Regions from separate parts of the Viridibacillus sp. FSL R5-0888 genome, predicted to be linked through region 1. Evidence: a T-box and tRNA genes for the amino acid it is inferred to sense, from the RefSeq annotation. Region 1 holds a T-box; the other holds one or more tRNA genes.

The links. A T-box is a leader RNA that pairs with one kind of tRNA and senses whether it is charged. The one in region 1 lies ahead of serS (serine--tRNA ligase), so its partner is inferred to be a tRNA-Ser.
Region 2: it encodes a tRNA-Ser, which carries the amino acid that the T-box ahead of serS (serine--tRNA ligase) is inferred to sense. The anticodon was not compared.

What each region holds. Positions count from the first base shown of each region.
Region 1 covers NZ_JBBPAU010000001.1:2,029,758-2,041,598, forward strand. The annotation lists gene MKY02_RS10105 (efflux RND transporter permease subunit) at 1-1,784, shown strand, start outside; gene MKY02_RS10110 (hypothetical protein) at 1,999-2,241, shown strand; gene MKY02_RS10115 (hypothetical protein) at 2,253-2,423, shown strand; gene MKY02_RS10120 (hypothetical protein) at 2,747-3,121, shown strand; gene MKY02_RS22005 (M56 family metallopeptidase) at 3,210-3,485, shown strand; gene MKY02_RS10125 (hypothetical protein) at 3,520-3,846, shown strand; gene MKY02_RS10130 (hypothetical protein) at 4,264-4,524, shown strand; T-box leader at 4,536-4,751, shown strand; gene serS (serine--tRNA ligase) at 4,874-6,154, shown strand; gene MKY02_RS10140 (hypothetical protein) at 6,967-7,503, shown strand; gene MKY02_RS10145 (sensor histidine kinase) at 7,900-9,741, opposite strand; gene MKY02_RS10150 (response regulator transcription factor) at 9,738-10,418, opposite strand; gene MKY02_RS10155 (HAAS signaling domain-containing protein) at 11,576-11,841, shown strand, end outside.
Region 2 covers NZ_JBBPAU010000001.1:30,850-42,690, reverse strand. The annotation lists rRNA gene MKY02_RS00185 (23S ribosomal RNA) at 1-1,359, opposite strand, end outside; rRNA gene MKY02_RS00180 (16S ribosomal RNA) at 1,544-3,096, opposite strand; gene MKY02_RS00175 (pro-sigmaK processing inhibitor BofA family protein) at 3,486-3,764, opposite strand; gene MKY02_RS00170 (YaaL family protein) at 3,824-4,039, opposite strand; gene recR (recombination mediator RecR) at 4,057-4,653, opposite strand; gene MKY02_RS00160 (YbaB/EbfC family nucleoid-associated protein) at 4,665-4,985, opposite strand; gene dnaX (DNA polymerase III subunit gamma/tau) at 5,015-6,796, opposite strand; RNA gene ffs (signal recognition particle sRNA large type) at 6,941-7,207, opposite strand; tRNA gene MKY02_RS00145 (tRNA-Ser) at 7,477-7,569, shown strand; gene MKY02_RS00140 (LOG family protein) at 7,691-8,233, opposite strand; gene MKY02_RS00135 (deoxynucleoside kinase) at 8,376-9,047, opposite strand; gene MKY02_RS00130 (deoxynucleoside kinase) at 9,044-9,682, opposite strand; gene MKY02_RS00125 (glycosyl hydrolase family 18 protein) at 9,860-11,002, opposite strand; partial or broken gene tadA (tRNA adenosine(34) deaminase TadA) at 11,092-11,568, shown strand; gene MKY02_RS21970 (SF0329 family protein) at 11,590-11,841, shown strand, end outside.

The DNA of each region.
Region 1 (11,841 bases):
AAATGTTCAAACCGATTCTGTCATCTACATTAGTAACGGTCGCGGTATTCACACCAATCATCTTTATCGATGGTATGGTCGCTGAATTATTCGGTCCATTTGCAATAACGATGGCTATTGCTCTTGGCATATCGTTAATCGTGGCCATTACAGTCGTACCAATTATGGCGCACACAATGTTCAAAAAAGAAATTTTAGCTACACCAGAACAAAAAGTCGGCAGTAAAGAAAAACATAGTCGTATGGCCATTCGATACGGTAAAATGTTAAATGCCGCATTAAATCACAAAATTATTACATTAGTCATTGCGCTCGTTATTTTAATCGGCTCTGTCGCGCTATTACCGAAAGTGGGCTTTAGCTTCTTTGGTAGCGATCAACAAATGACGATGATTACGACGTACACACCAGCGACTGGAGAATTAGATGACGAAGTAAATAAATCCGTGAAAGAAGCGGAAAAATACATCGCAAAACAAGGCGACGTCACACTCGTACAATCATCAATCACATCAAGCTCTGCTTCACCAGATGCGATGTCAATGATGGCAGGCTCTGGCTCGATGCTATACATCATTTTCAATGAAGATATGAAAAACTTAGATGCCAAACAACAAAAACTGTTCGATCATTTAAAATCATTCGGTCATAAAGGGACTTGGAAGCAACAAGACATGTCGATGACCGGTTCTTCAAACGAAGTGAGCTACACGATTAGTAGTACAGATCGTGCAAAAGTCGAAAAAGCTGCCCTTCAAATCGAAGACGTTTTAAATGACGACAAAGGATTAAAAGATGCAAAGTCAAGCGTATCTGATTCCTATCCACAATATACATTTAACTTGAAAGAAAAAGCACTAAAACAATATGGCTTAACAGCTAACCAATTATCACCAATGTTAATGCAAGCGACAGGTGATACGATCGTCACAACGCTTGAAGATGGCGACAATACGTTAAATGTTATCGTTGCACAAGACGACAGCAAAACGTTTGAAACGATGAAAGCCTTCTTAAAACAAGATATTACGACGCAGCAGGGTACGGAGAAACTGTCTGATTTAGTATCAATCGACAAATCAACAACACCATCATCAATTAGCCGTCAGGATAATAAAGAATACGCAACAGTTACTGCCGGCATTAAGGGTGATGACGTCTCTGCGATTTCAACTCGTATTAAAAAAGAAGTCAACGATATCGACTTTACCAAAGGTGTAACCCTTGAACAAGGCGGTACATCTGCAGATATCCAAGAAACATTCACACAATTAGGCTTAGCGATTATTGCGGCCATTTTCCTTGTGTATTTCATTTTAGTTGTCACATTCCGAGAAGGTTTAGCACCGTTTGCGATTCTCTTCTCATTACCATTTACACTAATCGGTGCCGTTCTTGGCTTACTTATTGCTGGCGAATCATTCACTGTATCGTCTATGCTCGGTATTTTAATGCTCGTTGGGATCGTTGTCACGAATGCCATCGTGTTCGTCGACCGCGTTATTCATAACGAACTTGCCGGCGAAACGATGCGTGATTCGTTAATCGATGCCGCTGAAACGCGCTTACGTCCTATTTTAATGACGGCGATTGCAACCGTATTCGCGCTATTACCATTAGCTCTAAGCAGCAGCTCAGGTGGCTCAATTATCTCGCAAGGCTTAGGAATTACTGTTGTCGGTGGTTTAATTACATCAACAATTTTAACGTTATTTATCGTACCGGTTGTCTACGAAGGATTATCAAAATTGTTCAAGAAAGACCGCCACAAAACAATTGAATAACCGCTAATAAGGAATTTAACAATTCGCCTCCGGATAAACCAATTTTAAGCGCTGCATTGGGATGCTTATCAATACTATTAAGATGGTACTGTTGTAGAATGAACAGGCAATGCGACTACTTGTATTGATTAGTCTGCTCGGTTTTGAGCTGGTAGCCGCAGTACTATGGGTGGAAGCCACATCGGTATCCATCGTTTATTCGGCAGTGGCTTTATTGGGACTTACTTTCGGAGGTGCAGCCACCCTGTTGCAAACTGCACTTGCTTATGCAAGCGGTGAAGAAGGTGTTGATGTCGTAATGCCTATTAATACCACTGAATGGAATTTAGCAGTTGCTGGTGGTGCTTTGCTAGAGATTGTTGGTGTACAGTCATTTCCAGGAGTGCTGTTGATGTTGCTGCTTGTTGTTTTGATTATAGCGTGGAGTGTAAATAGACACGGATTTCCACGAAAGTAGTGAAAATCCATATGCAAGAAAATGAAGCAGAATGGAAATTAGAGTACGGAATGAAACAACATGCGATAGACGAAAAAGCAGAAGAGTTAGATGTAAAAGGATTGTATCGAATGAATCTGAACTCAACAAAAGGGCACCACTGTTTAGTAACATTAGTAGAAAATGATCAAAATATTTTTTAAAAATCTCATACTTAGTTAGAAAAATTAACTCCATTTTGAACAATCCTTTTTCAAAATGGAGTTTTTGCATTTGCTGTTAAATAAAGGTTGAAGGAAACTTTTTGATCAATCTTTTTTCTAAAGCTACAGGAGATATCAATTAATTTTTTACTAACGGGGATTTAGTAGAAGGTCGTTGAGCTATCAATACGAGGCTCTTTTTTCTTATTTACTAAAGGGGCAGTTTAGTTCAACAAGCGTAGGGTCTTCGAACTGTGCAAAATTAAAATTTCTACAAACTTCCATAATTTGGTTTATACTAATAAAAAGGAGTTGTTTTTTAATTGAATGTTAAAAATATAAGTACATCCATTTCTGAAGATATTATTATTACTAATTTGACAGGTTACATAACCCTTGCAGATGTAAACGCATGGTTTAATTCATTTGAAAAAACGTGCTATTCATTTATTAGACAAGGAAAAAAGTATAAGTTGTTAATTAATCGTAAAGGTTATACTCCAGAACATTTTTCTGTACAAAAATTGTGGAAAGACAAATTGTTCGCTAATAATATTTTAGAGAACACTATCGCAGTCGCTTTTTTATTAGAAGAAGGGGATATATTAACTCACCTTGAACAGTCTAATACAAAAGACAACGCAATGTTCTCAAGTAACTATGATCAATTAATTGATTGGCTTACTAAATATAATTAATGGATTTCACTCCTAAGTTGCTAAAAGGTAACTTTTTTTATTTCACAGTTTGTGTTAACTCAGGCTTAACTATTATCAGTTTATTACTTTGTATTTTCCATTAGTTTGGCTTATGTATTTTTTAGTAAACAGAGACATTGAATTCTCTTGCGACGAAAGGGTTATTAGACAATTTGGAGATAAGGCAAAGTCAGCATATGCACTATCTCTCATCAATATGGCAGATGAAACCTATACGGTTACGTCGCTTTGTAATCATTTTAGTAAAAACGGGATTGAAGAAAGGATAGTGTCCATTATGACCTTAAAGAAAAAGTCGGTTTTAGAAACAGCATTCGCATGTACATTAGTCATTAGAGGATGACCGTCTTGCGGCAACTGGCCAAGAGTCACCAACGTTGAAAGAAGGCAAAGAACGAAATCCAGTTAGTGTTACTGATACATCAAATAGCACGACGGAATCACGTGTAATCACAACAAATAAAGGCAAAGAACGAAATGCAGTTAGTGTTACTGATACACCAAATAGTACGACAGAACCACGTGTAATCACAACAAATAAAGGCAAAGAACGAAATGCAGTTAGAGTTACTGATGCATCAAATAGTGCGACGGAACCACGAGTAATCGCAACAAATAAAGGCAAAGAACGAAATGCAGTTAGAGTTACTGATGCATCAAATAGTGCGACGGAACCACGAGTAATCGCAACAAATGAAGAATAAATAAATTACTCCAAAGACTAGTCCTCAATGAGCAATCATCAGAGAACAGTTTCCTGATGATTGTAGGAGAAAAGGGTGTGCTTTAGTTCAATAAACGAGTTATAAAAACAAACGAACATTTAAAGTGAAAGATCGACTCCTTAAAGGAGTCGATCTTTTTTGTTAATTATAGGAGAGATTTCTTATTTGCAGTACAAAGCTAAATTCAAATAAGTACTTATACAAAATACGTAAAGTGTAGCTTTGAAAAAAAGATTGATTATTTATAATAAAGTTTGATTAAAAACATCTCACCTCTATAGATTTCTTAGAGGTGAGATGTTTTTTTATTGGATATTTATGTTAATATCACTATAAAGATTGTGAAGTGTTGTCCTTAAACTAAACAATAGAAAGTGACTAAAAGGGGTATTCTAGATGAATTATAACTATATTGAAAACATTCAATTGTTTTATTCTGACCTTTCCATTGAAGACTTCGGGCTCCTCATATTAAAGCAGTCGGTAAAAATGTTGAAATTCGCTGAATATGAGGGGAAAATTATCTTAGCGCGAAATGGTCATTTATTGGGTTGTGCATTTCATCCGGAATTAACCGGTGATTCAAGAATTCTAGAATATTTTGTATCTTATGGTATGACTTGCAAAATCTGTTTTCATATAGTACAGTATGGTTAAAATTTAAATAACTGAACACGATGATGGGAAGTAGTAGCAAGCACGTTTTTTTTAGAGAGTCAGCGGTTGGTGGAAGCTGATAGAAGCACTTGTGAATCCGTCCTGGAGTTGCACAGTCGAAGTAATGTAAGTAGGCTGTAGCCGGCTGAAATGCCGTTATGAAATAAGTGGATTAGGTATATGCCTAATCAATTAGGGTGGCAACGCGGGTAGCTCTCGTCCCTTTTTAGGGATGGGGGCTTTTTTGTGTTTATTTTGATTCTAAGCGGAGCTATTCGAGTTTAGCTTGCAACGCAATTACACCAAGACTTAACGGATGCAATGACATTAAACTACTGGAGGTATGACTATGTTAGATATTAAACGCGTACGCGATAATTTCGCGGAAATTAAAGAAATGCTATTAACACGTAATGAAGATTTAGGCAACTTAGATGACTTTGAGGATTTAGATGCAAAGCGTCGTGAGTTAATTGCTAAAACAGAAGAATTAAAAGCAGAACGAAATAAAGTATCTGAACAAATTTCAATTATGAAACGCAACAAGGAAAATGCAGATGAAGTTATTGCTCGTATGCGTCATGTAGGCGATGAAATTAAAGAGCTAGATGTTCAACTAAATGATGTTGAAGAGCGCTTTAAAGATATGATGATGCGCTTGCCAAACATTCCACACGAATCTGTACCAGTAGGGACAACAGAAGACGACAATGTAGAAGAATATACTTGGGGTGAAATTCCAACATTTGATTTTGACATTAAAGCACACTGGGATCTTTCTACAGATTTGAAGATTGTTGACTTTGAACGAGGTACAAAAGTAACAGGTAGCCGTTTCTTATTCTACCGCGGGCTTGGAGCTCGTTTAGAACGTGCATTAATGACATTTATGATGGATTTACATGCAGAGGAGCATGGTTATGAGGAAATGCTACCACCTGTCATTGTTAATCGTGATAGCTTGACGGGTACTGGAAATCTTCCTAAATTTGAAGAAGATGTATTTAAATTAGAGGAAACAGATTATTTCATGATTCCAACGGCAGAGGTACCTGTAACAAACTTCTATCGTGATGAAATTTTACTGGCTGAGGATTTACCACAAGGTTTTGCTGCCTATAGTGCGTGCATCCGTTCAGAAGCGGGATCTGCAGGTCGTGATACACGTGGTTTAATCCGTCAACATCAGTTCAACAAAGTAGAACTAGTTCGCTTTGTAAAACCAGAGGAATCATACGAACAATTAGAGCTATTAACAAATCATGCGGAAAAAGTATTGCAATTACTAGGCTTACCATATCGTAAGCTAAAAATGTGTACAGCTGATTTAGGTTTTACTTCAGCGAAGAAATATGATTTAGAAGTTTGGATTCCTGCACAAAACATGTACCGTGAAATTTCTTCTTGCTCTAACTTTGAGGATTTCCAAGCACGACGAGCGAATATCCGCTTCCGTCGTGAGCCAAATGCAAAACCAGAATATGTTCATACATTAAACGGTTCAGGTCTTGCCATTGGTCGTACAGTTGCCGCTATCCTAGAAAACTATCAACAAGCTGATGGAAGCGTAGTAATTCCTGAAGTTTTAAGACCATACATGGGTGGTAAAGAAATAATTGCACCAAAATAAATAACGGGTAAAAGCTATTTTAGATATCCTTTAACAGGTAATTGTATTGCCTTTTTATCGATTTACAGGTGCTTTTAATAGTATCGGGTGGTGTAAACGTCGTGGAATTGAAAAAATGCTTTATTTCTTAAAGGAAATTTAGCGGGACTAAAAAAGATGTTACTATAATAAAGGATGGGGTGCATTAGAAAAAATTTAGAAATGACATTTTGCAGCTCTTTCGCAATTTCCACTATTCCGCAATCGGGCGCTTTAGTTGAACAAACAAGTTAGAAAAAACATTATATCTAAGGTCTTTTTTTATCTTTAAACGTATGAAAATAGATAGAAACAAACATTTGAAGTAAAAGATCGAGAGCTGTTACGACAGCTCTTTTTTTATTCAACTAAAGGGGCAAGTTAGTAGAAGAAGTTACAGAATAATTATTATTGAAACATTACGTTGAATTTTTTGATGAAAAAGATATAGTAGGGACAAAAAAATTGATTTTAAAAACAAGAAAACCCGGCTGAAGGACGGTAGTCCAACAGTCGGGCATTTTTCTTTACTTATACGTCGAAAGTATATGTAATTTGGTATTTGAAAATATCATTGATTGGTGATCCATTACCTTAAATTGTGATTTCGCTAACATTAGCAAAAACGCCTGCAAACGAAGATCATTATGGTAAGTTAATCGCAGTCTTTTGGTTAAAATTACGCAAAAACAAAAAACTTTATTTCCAATTGATACCGTCTTGACTTCATCTTAACATTGTCCAACTATAATCGTTTTTGTAAGGCAAATAAAACAATGGAATGAGGAATTTAAATGGGTAAAAAGAATTTATTCACTGTACTTAGTATTTCAACAGCATTATTAGTAGGAACTGGAAGTGCCTATGCTACACAAATTCAGAAAGATGAGGCAGTAAAAGCGGAACAAATAGTTAACAAACAATCGAATGAAACAACAAAACAAGAAGTAAAAGTACAAGAAAGCAAAAAAATACCAACTGAATTTAGTTTTACTGATGAGGCTTTTTTTACAAGTGATGGTCAGCCTGATTACTATGCTGATAACTTTTTAAATAATCAGGACCTATTTTCTTTATTAAATATGAATGGGGCAGAATTAAAACAAGAATTAGCAACTGGAAAATCGGTTGTTGAAATTGCATCATCTAAAAATGTTTCCACACAACAAGTGTTTGAGGTCATTGCGAAAGCACAGATTATCCTGCAGATTCAAGGTGAAGAAAATGGAGAAATTCCTAAAAACTCTCATACAATGGAACAACGATTAAAAGAGATTGAACCGAAAGTATTACAAATGATTGAGCACAAAACTGAAACACCTTGGAGGTAATGTTCTGTTTCACCGCTTTACTGATTAGAAAATTCAAATATTAAAATTTTTTGTAAAACAAAAAAGACTCCTCTTATTGACTGGGAACTGACCCCATAGTTTGAGACAAATAAAAACACCTTAAGTTGAAAAACAGGTATGTATTACCTAAGACAACTTGGAGGTGTTTTTCTATGGGTACAAGAGTAAGTTATCCAGCAAATATAAATTAAGAGCAGGAGTACCTGTAAAACCAAATAAAACACAAATCAAACCATAGTTGAGATTTGTTCCCTGTCTCATTAACTTGGTCAGTTCGCTAAGAGGACGCCTTTTTCTTTCATACCACACTTAATAACAGTCATCTACTTCAAATGAAAGATATGATGGTAACCTGATGTTTAAATACAGTACATTTCAACGATTCATATTTAAGTAAAAGTAAAATAGTACCCCATCCGAAGTATTCATGACACCATACTGCAAACCATGTAGATCTAATATATTTTTCGAAATGGCTAGACCTAATCCTGTACTACCTTCAGATCGTCGTCTAGACATATCACCACGATAGAATCGTTCCCAAACCTTTTCTAATTGGTCACCTGGAATATGTGATCCTTTATTTTCCACGCATACTTTTACCTGCTCATTCTCAACGATGGTCGAAATATAGATATGCTCATTCAAAGGTGTATAACGGATTGCATTTGTAATATAGTTCGTAATGACTTGTTCGATAAGATGTTGATTTGCTAAAACTTTTATTGAAGTTAATTCTTTATGAATGGTTAATTGCGTTTTCTCTATTTCTAAATGTAACTGATGACAAATATGCTCAATTACTTTGTCTAAATAAAAAGATTCCATTTTCATTTTGTACGTTCCAGACTCGTATTTTGCTAGTTCAAGCATATCGATTATTAAACGATCCATCTTGTCTACTTCTTTTTCCATCGCTTCAAAGTAGTAATCCTTCTTATGACTAGCAACACCGTCTTTCAGGATCGAAATACAACCTTTCATAATACTTAGTGGGGTCTTCAATTCATGTGAGACACCTGAGATAAATTCTTTTCTAGTATTCTCTAATTGTTTTTCTTTTTCAATGTCTTGTTGTAGCTGAGTAATGTGCGAATGTAGTGTATCCGATAGTAAATTTATGTTCTGAGATATATCGCCTATTTCGTCTTTAGAGAAATATTCAATTCGTTCTGAAAAATCTAAGCCTGCAATTTTTCTAGTTGAATTGTTGATTTTTAATAATGGTCTTGCAATTTTAATTGAATAGTAGAAAGAAGCCAAAATAGTTAGTAGTAACACAAAAGCTATCATATAGATAAAATAATCGTTGACCATTTGTGCAGCTTCATCTACTGGTTGTAAGGAAGCCATAGCAAAAATATAACTAATGTTTCCATTTTTATCTTTAACCGGGTCAATGAACAGTTTATATTTTATTCCATTTGTATCATAATTATCTGTTGTGAATGTTGTGAATTGATTTTGTTCATTAAACAATAAGCCTGTTTGGAAATCACTAATACGCTCCATAAAAAAGCTATTACTATAAATGATACTGGAAACATCATTTTGTTCAGGAAATCGGACATTCTGTACGATTCCTTTAAATTGATTAATTCGAAAATTAGGATGATATTGATTTTGATATTTAATTGATATTGTTATTTTCTCATGTAGATTATATTCTTTAAGTTCTTTACTATTCATTTGGAGTTCATTATCAATTCTTGTCCAAATAAATTGATTTAACCAATCAGAATCATTCTGTACAGAATATAGATAAAACGGGAGTATTATATTATTTTTTTCAATCGTATAAAGATCCACTTCCTCACCCATTGTAATGGTAGGCGTATCTTTAAAAACATCTTCTCCTTTTAATAAATGATACAGTGGAATCGTTACGAATTGATTTGAATTTTTCTCGTCATTTATCTTTATTTTTACATAGTAATCATTTGATGATATGATATTTCCTTTTTTATCCAATGTGGTTATCCATGTATTGTTAGTACGATAAAAATCTTGTTCTAATTGCTGGATGGATTGCACATTTCCATTACTTTTTAAGTATTGTTTCTCAAATGATTTGATACTTGATTTCAAGTCATTTACTTTCTGATTTTCATAGTATTGCTTAAAGAATATGGTCTGACCAATATAAATTGTCCCTGTAATGAACAAACATAGCGTTGTTGTTAATAAAAATAATTTTAAAACAATACCGTATTTCATAAACTCTCCTCAAACTTATACCCTGTTCGAATAATCGTTGAAATCAGTTTTGATTTGGTTCCTAATTTCGCTCGCAAATTACGAATATGTGTATTGATCGTTCGATCATCACCAAAGTAGTCATGTCCCCAAACCTTATACAAGAGTTGTTCTCTTGTAATCACGATTCCTTGATTTTGCATTAAATACGTTAAGATTTCAAATTCGGTATGTGTTAAATTAACATTTACACCTTCTACCTTTACTAACCTTGAAGAAAAATCTACTGAAATCCCATTTTTAGTTAAAGTATCAATTGATCCTTCATTCAATCGATATCGACTTTCAAGTAAACGTTTAACTCTTGCTAATAAAATTGGTGGACTATATGGCTTTGCAACATAATCATCAGCACCTAGCTCAAACCCAAGTAATGTATCATCCTCATCAATACGTGCGGTTAACATGATGATTGGAACATTTGATACCTTACGGATTCTTCTACAAACAGTCCATCCGTCTACTTTTGGCAACATGATATCAAGAATAATTAGATGAAAAGCATAGTTTTGAAATGATTCTATTGCTTGTTCACCATCAATGGCTTCAACTACCTTATACCCCTCGTTTAATAAATAATCTTTCACTATCTCACGTAAAATAGTTTCATCTTCCACTATTAAAATTTTGTACTGCATTTTCAAACCCCCACACTCTCTTTTGATACGATACTCTTTATTCTTATTATCCAATAACTCTTCGATTACTACATCCTTAAATGAATAAATCGTTCCCATTACGAGAGAGAGTAAATATAAAAGGAAAAAAACCATTAAACATGGTAATAAGAAAAATGTTGCAACTCTACAATTGTTATTTAATTCTTTACCAATGGTTATGTACTAACTTCTTTCAATATTTGAATTTCAATAAATTTAAAATCTGTTTCAATAAAGTATAGCCTTACGAAATAAAGATGAGGTAAAGATACCATTAGAGATATTAGAGAATGAACTCCAAAAGCTCAAAAATTTAGCAGTGAATGTGAATATAAATGGAAAATGAGAATTCGAATCCCCCATAAGTGAAAAAACCTTTTATTTTTCACAAGTGAAAATAAAAAAGAGAGGAACGCAATAGGTTGTGTTCGTTTATTTGTAAAGTGAATTAAAGTAGTTGCATCTGACGTAACGGTAGATATTATACTTAAGAAAAGGGAAATGAAAATATGTATTCAATTGGTCAATTTGCGTACAAATTCACATGTTTCTTATCAATAGTAGGTAACTTTAGAAAGTAGTGAAGCAACGCTATTGACAAAACTGCTTTTTCGTGAGATAATATTTTTTATGCTGATTAGCTAGTTTATAAATATTGGCATTCTACTAAATGTTTTTGTAGATACTTATTCACACTGGAGTGACTTTGGGGTCACAAGGACGCAAAAGAAGGTAGGGTTTGCGTTGCTTAGGTTAGAAAGCTAACCAGTGGAATTTTACCGCGGTACAGAAAGCTATAGGCTTTTGAGTAAATATTCCCCGGATGATCGGGTTGAAATTTGAGTTTTATTAAAATTAGCTAATTATAAATTAAGGGGTACTCTCATGCTGAGGGTGCCCCTTGTCCAATTCTAGAACTGTTTTTACATATAAAACAAATGATTAATGCAAATTGATATGATTAAGAAATGACTATCTCTTCAAGTAGATAGTCGTTTTTTTATTTGACTGTATATAAAAATGAGTGTGGTGCATATAATACATTTGGCTAATATATTATGTATATGTAATTAAGTGGTAAAATAATGGGGGATACAAAATGCATCAACATAAGGTAGACAAAGGGGATGGTACCAATGGAATTAATTGATAAATATATCCATGAAGTAACTCGAAGATTGTCTCAAAAAGATCGAGCAGCTATTGCTCTTGAATTGAAGGCGACTATTGAAGATATGTTGCCTTCTGATTATACGGAAAAAGACATCAAAGAGGCGCTTGTAAAATTAGGTGATCCAGCAGTTCTTGCAAAAACCTATCAGGATAAACCCATGTATTTAATTGGTCCTATATATTTTCAATCCTATATATCTCTTTTAAAAACGATAGTTCCGATTGCAAT
Region 2 (11,841 bases), 2.0 Mb from region 1:
GGAAACCTTAGTCATTCGGTGGACGGGATTCTCACCCGTCTTTCGCTACTCATACCGGCATTCTCACTTCTAAGCGCTCCACCAGTCCTTCCGGTCTGACTTCACAGCACTTAGAACGCTCTCCTACCACGGACATCTAAGATGTCCATCCACAGCTTCGGTGAATTGTTTAGCCCCGATACATTTTCGGCGCAGCGTCACTCGACCAGTGAGCTATTACGCACTCTTTAAATGATGGCTGCTTCTGAGCCAACATCCTGGTTGTCTAAGCAACGTCACATCCTTTTCCACTTAACAATTACTTTGGGACCTTAGCTGGTGGTCTGGGCTGTTTCCCTCTTGACTACGGATCTTATCACTCGCAGTCTGACTCCCGTGCATAAATCACTGGCATTCGGAGTTTGTCTGAATTCGGTAATCCGGGATGGACCCCTAGTTCAAACAGTGCTCTACCTCCAGGATTCTTTATCACGAGGCTAGCCCTAAAGCTATTTCGGAGAGAACCAGCTATCTCCAGGTTCGATTGGAATTTCTCCGCTACCCACACCTCATCCCCGCACTTTTCAACGTACGTGGGTTCGGGCCTCCAGTAAGTGTTACCTTACCTTCACCCTGGACATGGGTAGATCACCTGGTTTCGGGTCTACAACCACATACTCATTCGCCCTATTCAGACTCGCTTTCGCTGCGGCTCCGTCTTCTAAAACTTAACCTCGCATGTAATCGTAACTCGCCGGTTCATTCTACAAAAGGCACGCTATCACCCATTAACGGGCTCTAACTACTTGTAGGCACATGGTTTCAGGATCTATTTCACTCCCCTTCCGGGGTGCTTTTCACCTTTCCCTCACGGTACTGGTTCACTATCGGTCACTAGGTAGTATTTAGCCTTGGGAGATGGTCCTCCCAGATTCCGACGGAATTTCACGTGTTCCGCCGTACTCAGGATACACTCAAGAGAGAATGAACTTTCAACTACAGGGCTGTTACCTGCTCTGGCGGGCCTTTCCAGACCGCTTCGTTTAACTCATTCCTTTGTAACTCCATATAGAGTGTCCTACAACCCCAAGAGGCAAGCCTCTTGGTTTGGGCTATTCCCGTTTCGCTCGCCGCTACTCAGGGAATCGATTTTTCTTTCTCTTCCTCCAGGTACTTAGATGTTTCAGTTCCCTGGGTCTGCCATCAAGACGCTATGTATTCACGTCAAGATACTGCTCCATTACGAACAGTGGGTTCCCCCATTCGGAAATCTCCGGATCAAAGCTCACTTACAGCTCCCCGAAGCATATCGGTGTTAGTGCCGTCCTTCTTCGGCTCCTAGTGCCAAGGCATCCGCCATGCGCCCTTAATAACTTAACCTAAAAGTTAGTTATTAAGCCTAAAAAACTTAATAATAAAAAATGTGTTACTTAATTTGCTTCAATGTCGTTTTATCCAGTTTTCAAAGAACAAGGTTTTGAAGATCATTTTACAATGAGCCTTCAAAACTGAACGCAAGACGTTAATCGACAGATCCAAGATCTGTTTCCGTAATTATCCTTAGAAAGGAGGTGATCCAGCCGCACCTTCCGATACGGCTACCTTGTTACGACTTCACCCCAATCATCTATCCCACCTTCGGCGGCTGGCTCCATAAAGGTTACCTCACCGACTTCGGGTGTTACAAACTCTCGTGGTGTGACGGGCGGTGTGTACAAGGCCCGGGAACGTATTCACCGTGGCATGCTGATCCACGATTACTAGCGATTCCGGCTTCATGTAGGCGAGTTGCAGCCTACAATCCGAACTGAGAACGATTTTATGAGATTAGCATACCCTCGCGAGTTAGCGACTCTTTGTATCGTCCATTGTAGCACGTGTGTAGCCCAGGTCATAAGGGGCATGATGATTTGACGTCATCCCCACCTTCCTCCGGTTTGTCACCGGCAGTCACCTTAGAGTGCCCAACTAAATGATGGCAACTAAGATCAAGGGTTGCGCTCGTTGCGGGACTTAACCCAACATCTCACGACACGAGCTGACGACAACCATGCACCACCTGTCACCAATGTCCCCGAAGGGAAAACTCTATCTCTAGAGCGGTCATTGGGATGTCAAGACCTGGTAAGGTTCTTCGCGTTGCTTCGAATTAAACCACATGCTCCACCGCTTGTGCGGGCCCCCGTCAATTCCTTTGAGTTTCAACCTTGCGGCCGTACTCCCCAGGCGGAGTGCTTAATGCGTTAGCTGCAGCACTAAGGGGCGGAAACCCCCTAACACTTAGCACTCATCGTTTACGGCGTGGACTACCAGGGTATCTAATCCTGTTTGCTCCCCACGCTTTCGCGCCTCAGTGTCAGTTACAGACCAGAAAGTCGCCTTCGCCACTGGTGTTCCTCCAAATCTCTACGCATTTCACCGCTACACTTGGAATTCCACTTTCCTCTTCTGCACTCAAGTCTCCCAGTTTCCAATGACCCTCCACGGTTGAGCCGTGGGCTTTCACATCAGACTTAAGAAACCACCTGCGCGCGCTTTACGCCCAATAAATCCGGACAACGCTTGCCACCTACGTATTACCGCGGCTGCTGGCACGTAGTTAGCCGTGGCTTTCTAATAAGGTACCGTCAAGGTACGTTCAGTTACTAACGTACTTGTTCTTCCCTTACAACAGAGTTTTACGATCCGAAAACCTTCATCACTCACGCGGCGTTGCTCCATCAGACTTTCGTCCATTGTGGAAGATTCCCTACTGCTGCCTCCCGTAGGAGTTTGGGCCGTGTCTCAGTCCCAATGTGGCCGATCACCCTCTCAGGTCGGCTATGCATCGTTGCCTTGGTAGGCCATTACCCCACCAACTAGCTAATGCACCGCGGGCCCATCTAGTAGTGACAGCCGAAACCGCCTTTCAGCATTTTGCCATGTGACAAAATGGATTATTCGGTATTAGCCCCGGTTTCCCGGAGTTATCCCAATCTACTAGGTAGGTTGCCCACGTGTTACTCACCCGTCCGCCGCTAAATCAGAAGAAGCAAGCTTCTTCATCATTCGCTCGACTTGCATGTATTAGGCACGCCGCCAGCGTTCGTCCTGAGCCAGGATCAAACTCTCCATAAAAGTAGTTTGAAAGCTCATTAGCTTTGCTAGCGTATCATCCGAAGATGATATCTATTTTTTGTTTTGATCCACCAACAGAGTTGATGTTCAAAAACATTTATTGATTAACGTCTTGCATGTTCAGTTTTCAAGGTTCATTGTATTCGGTCGATGTCTAGTCGACTTTTAATATTATATCAGGATAACATTTCGTTGTCAATAACTTTTAAAAAATTTCTTTTTTAGTTATCGTCCTGACAAGTTGCTTAGTTTTAGTAGCAACCTTTATATTATATCAACTTCACTTCTCGTTGTCAACAACTTTTTAAGATTGTTTTTTTAGTTGATCTGTTACTTAAATTAGCAACTTAACTAATATAACACGCTTTATAAGCGTGCGCAAGTGTTTTTCAAAAAAAGTTATAGTAGATTGAAATTGCTAATACAGAGGCTACTCCTGGTATACCTAATAGTGCAACCAACAAGCTAGAGAAAAAGTTAATAGGAACAAACAATCCTGCAAAACCTAATAAATAGTGTAGTGCGAACAGTAGTACAAAAGAAAATGCTATACGAAACCAAAAAATTGATAGCCACTCAATTGCTTTACCCCAATGCTTTCTTGTTCTCATTAATAGGAAGAAAAAAAACAACACCCCTACGAAACCAACAATCGGTTTCCACATCATATATATCCCACTCCTTTTATGATAGTAGTGAAATATATGATTGGGATGCTGTTTTTAATTCATTTTCTTAATAAGATTTTTCGAATACGCGCTTCTTTAAATAGATAGAAGTGTTTACTTTCAGCAATTTTACGCTGCGCGATTGTATCTAGATCATAATCATCTAGTAAACCTTCAATCTCTTGCGTCTGCTGCCAGTCTTCTTTGGTTTCTCTCATTAGAACCACTAACTTCTCATCAAATTCTTGACGTAGCTTTTGTTTACGAAAAAACATCATGTTCGCCCCTTACTTTACAGTTCACGTCTTCCTTCTAACGCTTTTGATAAAGTTACTTCATCAGCATATTCCAAATCGCCACCTACAGGTAAACCGTGAGCTATACGAGTTGTACGTATACCCGATGGTTTTACTAGGCGCGAAATGTACATTGCAGTAGCTTCACCTTCTATAGTAGGGTTTGTAGCTAAAATTAATTCCTGTACTTGATCATCTTGTAATCTTTTCAACAATGTAGGTACATTAATATCTTCCGGGCCAATACCGTCCATTGGCGAGATTGCACCATGAAGCACGTGATATAAGCCGTGATAGTCACGCATTTTTTCCATGGCTATCACATCTTTAGGATCTTGAACAACACAGATCGTTGAAGCATCACGCTGTTTATCCTGACAAATATGACATGGATCCACATCAGTAATATGACCACAAACTGAACAATAAGTTAAGTTACGTTTAGCATCAACTAATGCTTTTGCAAATGATAGGACAGTATCTTCCTTCATTGTTAACACAAAAAACGCCAGTCGAGCCGCGGTTTTCGGCCCGATACCTGGCAATTTCATAAAACTATCAATTAATTTTGATATCGGTTCAGGATAATGCATATCAATTCCTCCTAGAACATGCCGGGAAGGTTCATACCTTTCGTGAATTGTCCCATTGTAGCATTTGTAGTTTCGTCTACTTTTTTAATCGCTTCGTTTGTAGCAATGATAATTAGATCTTGTAACATTTCGATATCTTCTGGATCTACTACTGATTCATCAAGAATTACGTCAGTCACTTTCTTCTCACCAGATATAACTACTTTCACCATACCACCACCAGCTACACCTTCAAATACCTGAACAGCTAGTTCTTCTTGAGCTTCCATCATTTTCTTTTGCATTTTTTGCATTTGTTTCATCATGTTATTCATATTTCCCATACCACGCATATTAGTTTCCTCCTCAAAATAATTAAAATTCACTCTTCTAGTATTTCTACAAAACCTTTACCAAAAAGCTCCTCTGCTTTTGCGACAAGCGGATCCTCTGAAGGAATTCGCTCCTCTACAAAAAGAGGTTCTGTCATTTCGTTTACATTATCTGCAGGTGTTTCTTCTAATGAATGCACCTGTTTGTCCAGACCATGCTGACGAATGAAGTCTGCACGTATTTTCAGCCAATTATCCTCGGGCACTACTACGATTTCATAGGCCACACCTGTTAATGGTTGTAAGATTGTAGACATCGCTGAAAATGTACCATTATTAGTACCTATCGTGCAATAAACTCCCTGCTTTAATTTTAACACAAACGCATTAGAAGATGCTGCCACAGGTTCAGCGTCTTCCAAAAGTGCTGATTGCGATTTTTGAAGTTGATTTAGCACATCAGACCACGCTGATTTTATCATTTGCAAATCTTTTTTCGTTGCTACTTTAAGTACCTCTTGGATACGACCAACATTAATTTTCATACCACTATCCACTTTTGGTCGTTGTCGTTGTTGAGCAGGTGCTGCATTACGTTGCTGTTGGCCACCTTGTTGAAGTTGCAGAACAATTTGTTCTAAAGAGGCAATTTTCGATTCAAGGTCTGCAACGTTAGGTGATTCGCCGGTAGATTGCGTCATCATTGGACTATTTTCTTGAATAGTGGCTTGAGTGATGGGTTGACCTGGAGCGAATTGCGCCATTTTCAGTAAAGCAGTCTCTAAGTAAATTTTGGAATGATGTGAAAAACGCATTTCTTGTTGCGTCTTCGAAAGGATATCAACATATCCATATAACGTATCCGTTGTAAATTGGTTGGCTAAAGTTTTGAACTTTTCATCTGACGAGGCAAGCTCAAGTAGATCCTCTAAATCAGGGGCTGTTTGAATTAGTAATAGGTCACGGAAAAATGTGATGAGATCTTCTGATAGACGCACCGCATCTTTTCCTTCACTTATTAATTTTTCTAAAAGCGCTAATACTTGTGCAATATCTTTATCTCCTAATGCTTTTGCTAAATCATAGAAGACTTCCTGACTTATAGACCCTGTCACGAATAGAGCATCCTCTAGCGTTAACTTGTCTCCACTGAAAGATACAACTTGATCCAACATACTCAATGCGTCTCGCATACCTCCGGCAGCAGATTGAGCGATGACCTTCAACGCTTGCTCATCATATTGTAGTTCTATATCTTCTAAAACGATTTTCATACGTTCCAATAAATCAATAGAAGAAAGTCGTTTAAAATCGAATCTTTGACAACGTGAAATAATAGTCGCTGGCAGCTTATGCGGCTCCGTCGTTGCCAATATAAATACAACATGCGCAGGCGGTTCTTCTAAAGTTTTAAGTAGAGCATTAAATGCACTTGTAGATAACATATGGACTTCATCGATGATATACACCTTAAATCGGGCACTTGCAGGTGCAAAACGTACTTTTTCAATAATCTCACGCATTTCCTCCACGCGAGAGTTAGATGCAGCATCAAATTCAATGACATCAGGATGTGACCCATTTGTGATACTAATGCACGTTGCACATGTATTACACGGTTCTTCAGTTGGTGCATGCTCACAATTTAATGCTTTTGCAAATATTTTCGCTGTACTTGTTTTCCCTGTACCACGAGGTCCAGAGAATAAATAAGCATGCGTAGTTTTATTGGCAAGGAGAGCATTTTGGAGGGTCCGTTTAACATGCGACTGTCCTGACATTTCTCTGAATGATTGCGGGCGATACACACGATAAAAAGCTTGATACGTCAACGTTTCCCTCTCCTTTTTTGCCGATTAGTTGAATGTATTTATTATACCATAAGAGCGCTGATTAAAGCCGCCGATACCTTTAGATAAAATAAAAAACTCATTCGCCGAAAACGACGAATGAGTTTGAAATTTGCACGATAAATGCCGTGCACCTTCCTTCGACAGCCGTACATAAGCGTTACTTTTGTCGTTAGCTCTGATTAGGCAACCCTACGGCACATGCGATAAGCCGCTTAATGCTGCTTCCTTCCGGACCTGACATGGTTCGCGGGTACGCATTGCGTAGGACCCAATCGTCAACACTACGTGCAAAAGGCAGACCAAACATACGGACAGCCTTAGAAAAGGACTTCAGTCTCGCTAGAGCGGATTGCGAGTTATAGGACACCGCTACCTTCCCACCTAGCACGGCATCTATTAGTATACGAAGAATAATGAAAAAAATCAATATAAAAGCATGAAACGAAATATTACAATTAACAAAAGAATAGTCCTAAGATCGATTAATATCTTATTTCAAGCGATTTTTCACCTTCTAATTAAAATACTTTTCACTTTAAAAAATTCTGTAAAATAGACCTTTTAAATATTAATTTAATTTTTTTATTAAAAAGTGTTGACGAGATATTTAATACATGATAAAGTATTACTTGTCAGAAAGACAACAACATACTTTCTTCGGAGGAATACCCAAGTCTGGCTGAAGGGATCGGTCTTGAAAACCGACAGGCGGGTCATACCGCGCGGGGGTTCGAATCCCTCTTCCTCCTCCATTTTATTTTTAAAAACACGCGCATAATATTGAGATTGTATTCGTTGCTAAAGTGACGAATTTTTTCTCTAATACATATAGTCAGAAATTTTAGAAACAAACATTTATGTTTGTTTCTTTTTTTATTTATCAAATTGATTAATAAATAGTAAGAGCTCTTCAGGCGAACTTACAACACCGATTTTCCTCTGCTGACTTTTTAACATGAAGCCTTCATCCACAGTATGTTGTAAATGTGCTTGAAGAAAATCATAATAAGAATTGATGTTATATAAGCATACAGCTTTCGAATGCTGGCCTACTTGAGAAAGTGTTAGTACATCAAAAAACTCATCCATTGTCCCCGCGCCACCTGGCAATGCGATAAAGGCATCTGCTAACTCCCCCATTTTAGCCTTACGCTCATACATAGTATCTACAAAAACCAATTCTGATAACCCCTGATGTGTAACCTCTTTCCATTGCATAAAAGTAGGCATAACACCAATTACTTCTCCTCCATGAGCTAATACCTCATCTGCCACTTTACCCATTAGACCTACAATTGATCCTCCATAAACAACCCCAACACCATGTATAGCCAAAAACTTACCGAGCTCTATAGCTTTCTCAGCATATATAGAATTCCTCCCCATCTTAGATCCACAGTAAATTGCTACCCTCATAAAGTGCACCCCCTCTTATTTAAAAATATAAAATAATGCACCTATATATGATTATATTCCTCCATTTCTTATAGTAATTTTAAACATATTATTTATTGCTATAAAAAAGACTGTCATTGAAATGACAGTCTTTTTTAACCGATTATTTACGACGTAAATGTGATGTCTGCTCCATAAAGTGACTAATACGTTCCACAATTACTTCTACTGTATCTGGATTTTTCATCAAATCGTAGTCGTTGATATCTAAACGTAATACCGGACATGCATTAAAACTGTCGATCCAGTTTTCATAACGTCCGTGCATTTCATACCAATAATCCTTTGGTGTTTGTTGTTCCATCGGACGACCACGTTCTTCTATACGCGATAAAATATCTTCAATTGGCCCTTCCAAGTAAATTAGCAAATCTGGATGTGGAAAATAAGGTGTCATAACCATTGCATCGAATAAGTTTTTATATGTTTCATAATCAATTTTACTCATCGTGCCTTTTTCTTCATGCATTTTAGCAAAAATTCCTGTGTCCTCATAGATTGAACGATCTTGAATAAAGCCACCACCATATTCAAAAATACGTTTTTGCTCTTTGAAACGTTCTGCTAAGAAATATATTTGTAAATGGAAGCTCCATTTTTCGAAATCATCGTAGAACTTGTCCAAGTATGGATTCGAATCGACCTTTTCAAATGACGTACGGAAATTTAATGCATTTGCTAACGCCTTTGTCATTGTCGATTTGCCGACACCTACTGTTCCCGCGATTGTAATAACTGCATTAGCAGGAATGCCGTATTTTTCTCTTAAATTCATGACTCGAAACTCCCTTTTTCTAATGTTTCTTCAACAGTTCTTAAGATTTTTTGTAAATCTGATGGATTTTTCACAAAATCAATTTCATCGCCATTTATTCGTAATACCGGAATATCTGGATTTTGTTTTTCAAATCGTTCAATAAATACATGATAATCCGTCACGAGCTGCTCCATATAGTCTCTTGAAATCATTTTTTCAAATTCGCGACCTCTCATGGCAATTCGTTTCATCAAAGTATCGACGCTTGCATGCAGATAAACCACTACATTTGGACATGGCATGTCTGCAGTTAATATCCGATATATTTCTTCATACTTGTGAAATTCAGACTCTTTTAATGTTCTTTTAGCAAAGATTAAATTTTTAAAAATGTGATAATCTGCAACTACAGCTTTCTCATGCGATAGTATATGATTCTTTATATCTGTTAATTGTTTATAGCGATTACATAAGAAAAACATCTCTGTTTGGAAACTCCACTCATCAATGTCTTCATAAAATTTATTTAAAAACGGATTTTCGTCCACGATTTCTTTCAATAAGTGAAACTGAAAAGTCTCAGCAACTATTTTAGAAAGTGACGTTTTTCCGACGCCAATTGGCCCCTCAACCGTGATAAACGGTACAGGCATCAGAAGTCCCCCTTCATCGTCTTTTTTAGTCAGTGCTTATCATTTTATCATAGTAATAAGAAAAGCAGAAGTGACTCGTTAAGTACAGGTGATTTTATAAAAAGTAACTTATACCCTAAATTTTAATATCATCAATGTGTGCAAAAAAACCCCCAGTATCAACTGAAGGTTTAAATATTACCGTTTTTTCACGTGGAACATTTCTTGTAAAAGTGCCCAGTTTTGAGGGAAGGCAAAACCCATATGCCAATAACTTATACCCCTTAACTTTAATTCCTTCAGCAAATTGAACTTCGCTTCAATAGAACGTGCATCTTCAAACCACACCACATGCTCTACCCCATCACTCCAATAATGGAAGAATGGCGCTTCAGCTATTGGATCATACGAAATCGCCGCATTTTGGTTTCTTGCCAGAGCAACAGCCTGTTGAGGGCTCAATCCTCTTGCGGGCGGATTTCCTGTTTTATATGGTAATGTCCAATCATATCCATATAAATTTTGTCCCATCATTACTTTATCAGCAGGTATTTCGGTTATAGTATATTCTAACACCTGGCGTACTGGACCAATTGGTGATACCGCCATTGGCGGACCTCCGCTATATCCCCATTCATATGTCATAATGACAACAAAATCAACCGCTTCACCTATCCCTTTATAGTCGTGCCCTTGATACCACTTTCCTGGCTGATTTGCACTTGTTTTGGGAGGGACTGCTGCCGAAATCGTTAATCCTTGAGCATGAGCTCTTTGTCTGAACCTGTTCAAAAAATCAACGTAACGTCCCTTATCCTCAGCTAACAAATACTCAAAATCTAAATGAATATCTTTTGCCCCTTTATTAGAGGCCTCTTTTAAAGCTGCTCCAATGATTAAGTCTTGTAATGTAGTATCGTTTAAAATAGTATGTGCTAATGTATCACTAAAAGCGTTATTTTCTATATTTGTTAATACGATGGCTGTTGCCGTCTGATTTGCATTCGCTATCTCTGGTATACTTCCCCAATCTAGCGGTGTAAGAGTGCCATCACGTCGTACTTCATATGAAAATGGCATCATATAAGTTAATAGTGGTGCACGTCTTCTCAGCTGAGCTATTAAACTTTCTGGAATTTCAGCTGTATACCATTCGACATAACCGTTAGTATCGATTGTAGGGCGATTTGGATTTGGCGTTTCAGGTAATACAAGCGCTTGCCCAACAACTAGAACATCTGGATCTGGAATTTCATTAAGCGCAACAATCGTCGCGACTGTCGTATTATGCGCCCTCGCGATATTATATATGTTATCGCCTTGCTTCACTACATAAATCAAGTGCAACCTCCTCTAGCATTATTTCTCCAGTAATATATGCGAATTGGGTTTAAACCGTGCTACACTATTTTGCAAGGAGCGATGAATCTATGGACGTATTAAAAAAAGATCTATACTTTATGCAATTGGCCATCGAAGAGGCAAAAAAGGCTGCATCACTAGGAGAGGTACCAATTGGGGCCATCATTGTCTACAAGGATGAAGTCATCGCCAGTGCACACAATTTACGCGAAACTTCACAGAATGCAGTTACCCACGCTGAACTCATGGCAATTCAACAAGCTTGCAACAAAATTGGTAGTTGGCGATTAGAAGAAACAACTCTCTATGTTACTTTAGAGCCTTGCCCTATGTGCGCAGGAGCGATTTTACAATCCAGAGTGCCACGCGTCGTTTATGGAGCTAGAGACAGTAAAGCGGGTTGTGTAGATTCACTCTATCATTTACTTAATGACTCACGGTTCAATCATAAGTGTGAAGTGACAGAGGGCATTTTAACAGCTGAATGTGGCCAATTATTAAGCGATTTCTTCAATAGTTTACGTAGTAAGAAAAAAGCTGAACGAGCAACTCCTGTCTCTAAAGTTATACCATTTTCCAAATTAAAATCAGACGTTGAAAATTTCTTATTCGAGTCGTTACAAGGAAAGGTCGAACTTCAATCTGCCACACATAATCAATCCCGTGATGATATACCACACATTTGGTTAACTCTAAATAAAGACCCTATTTTTAATGTAGATGATTTAGCATTTATTAACGGACAAATTCAAGGAAAGTATTGTTCTGAACTACTCTCTAAAGAATTACAAATAGCTGAACAAAATAAAATTGCTAGC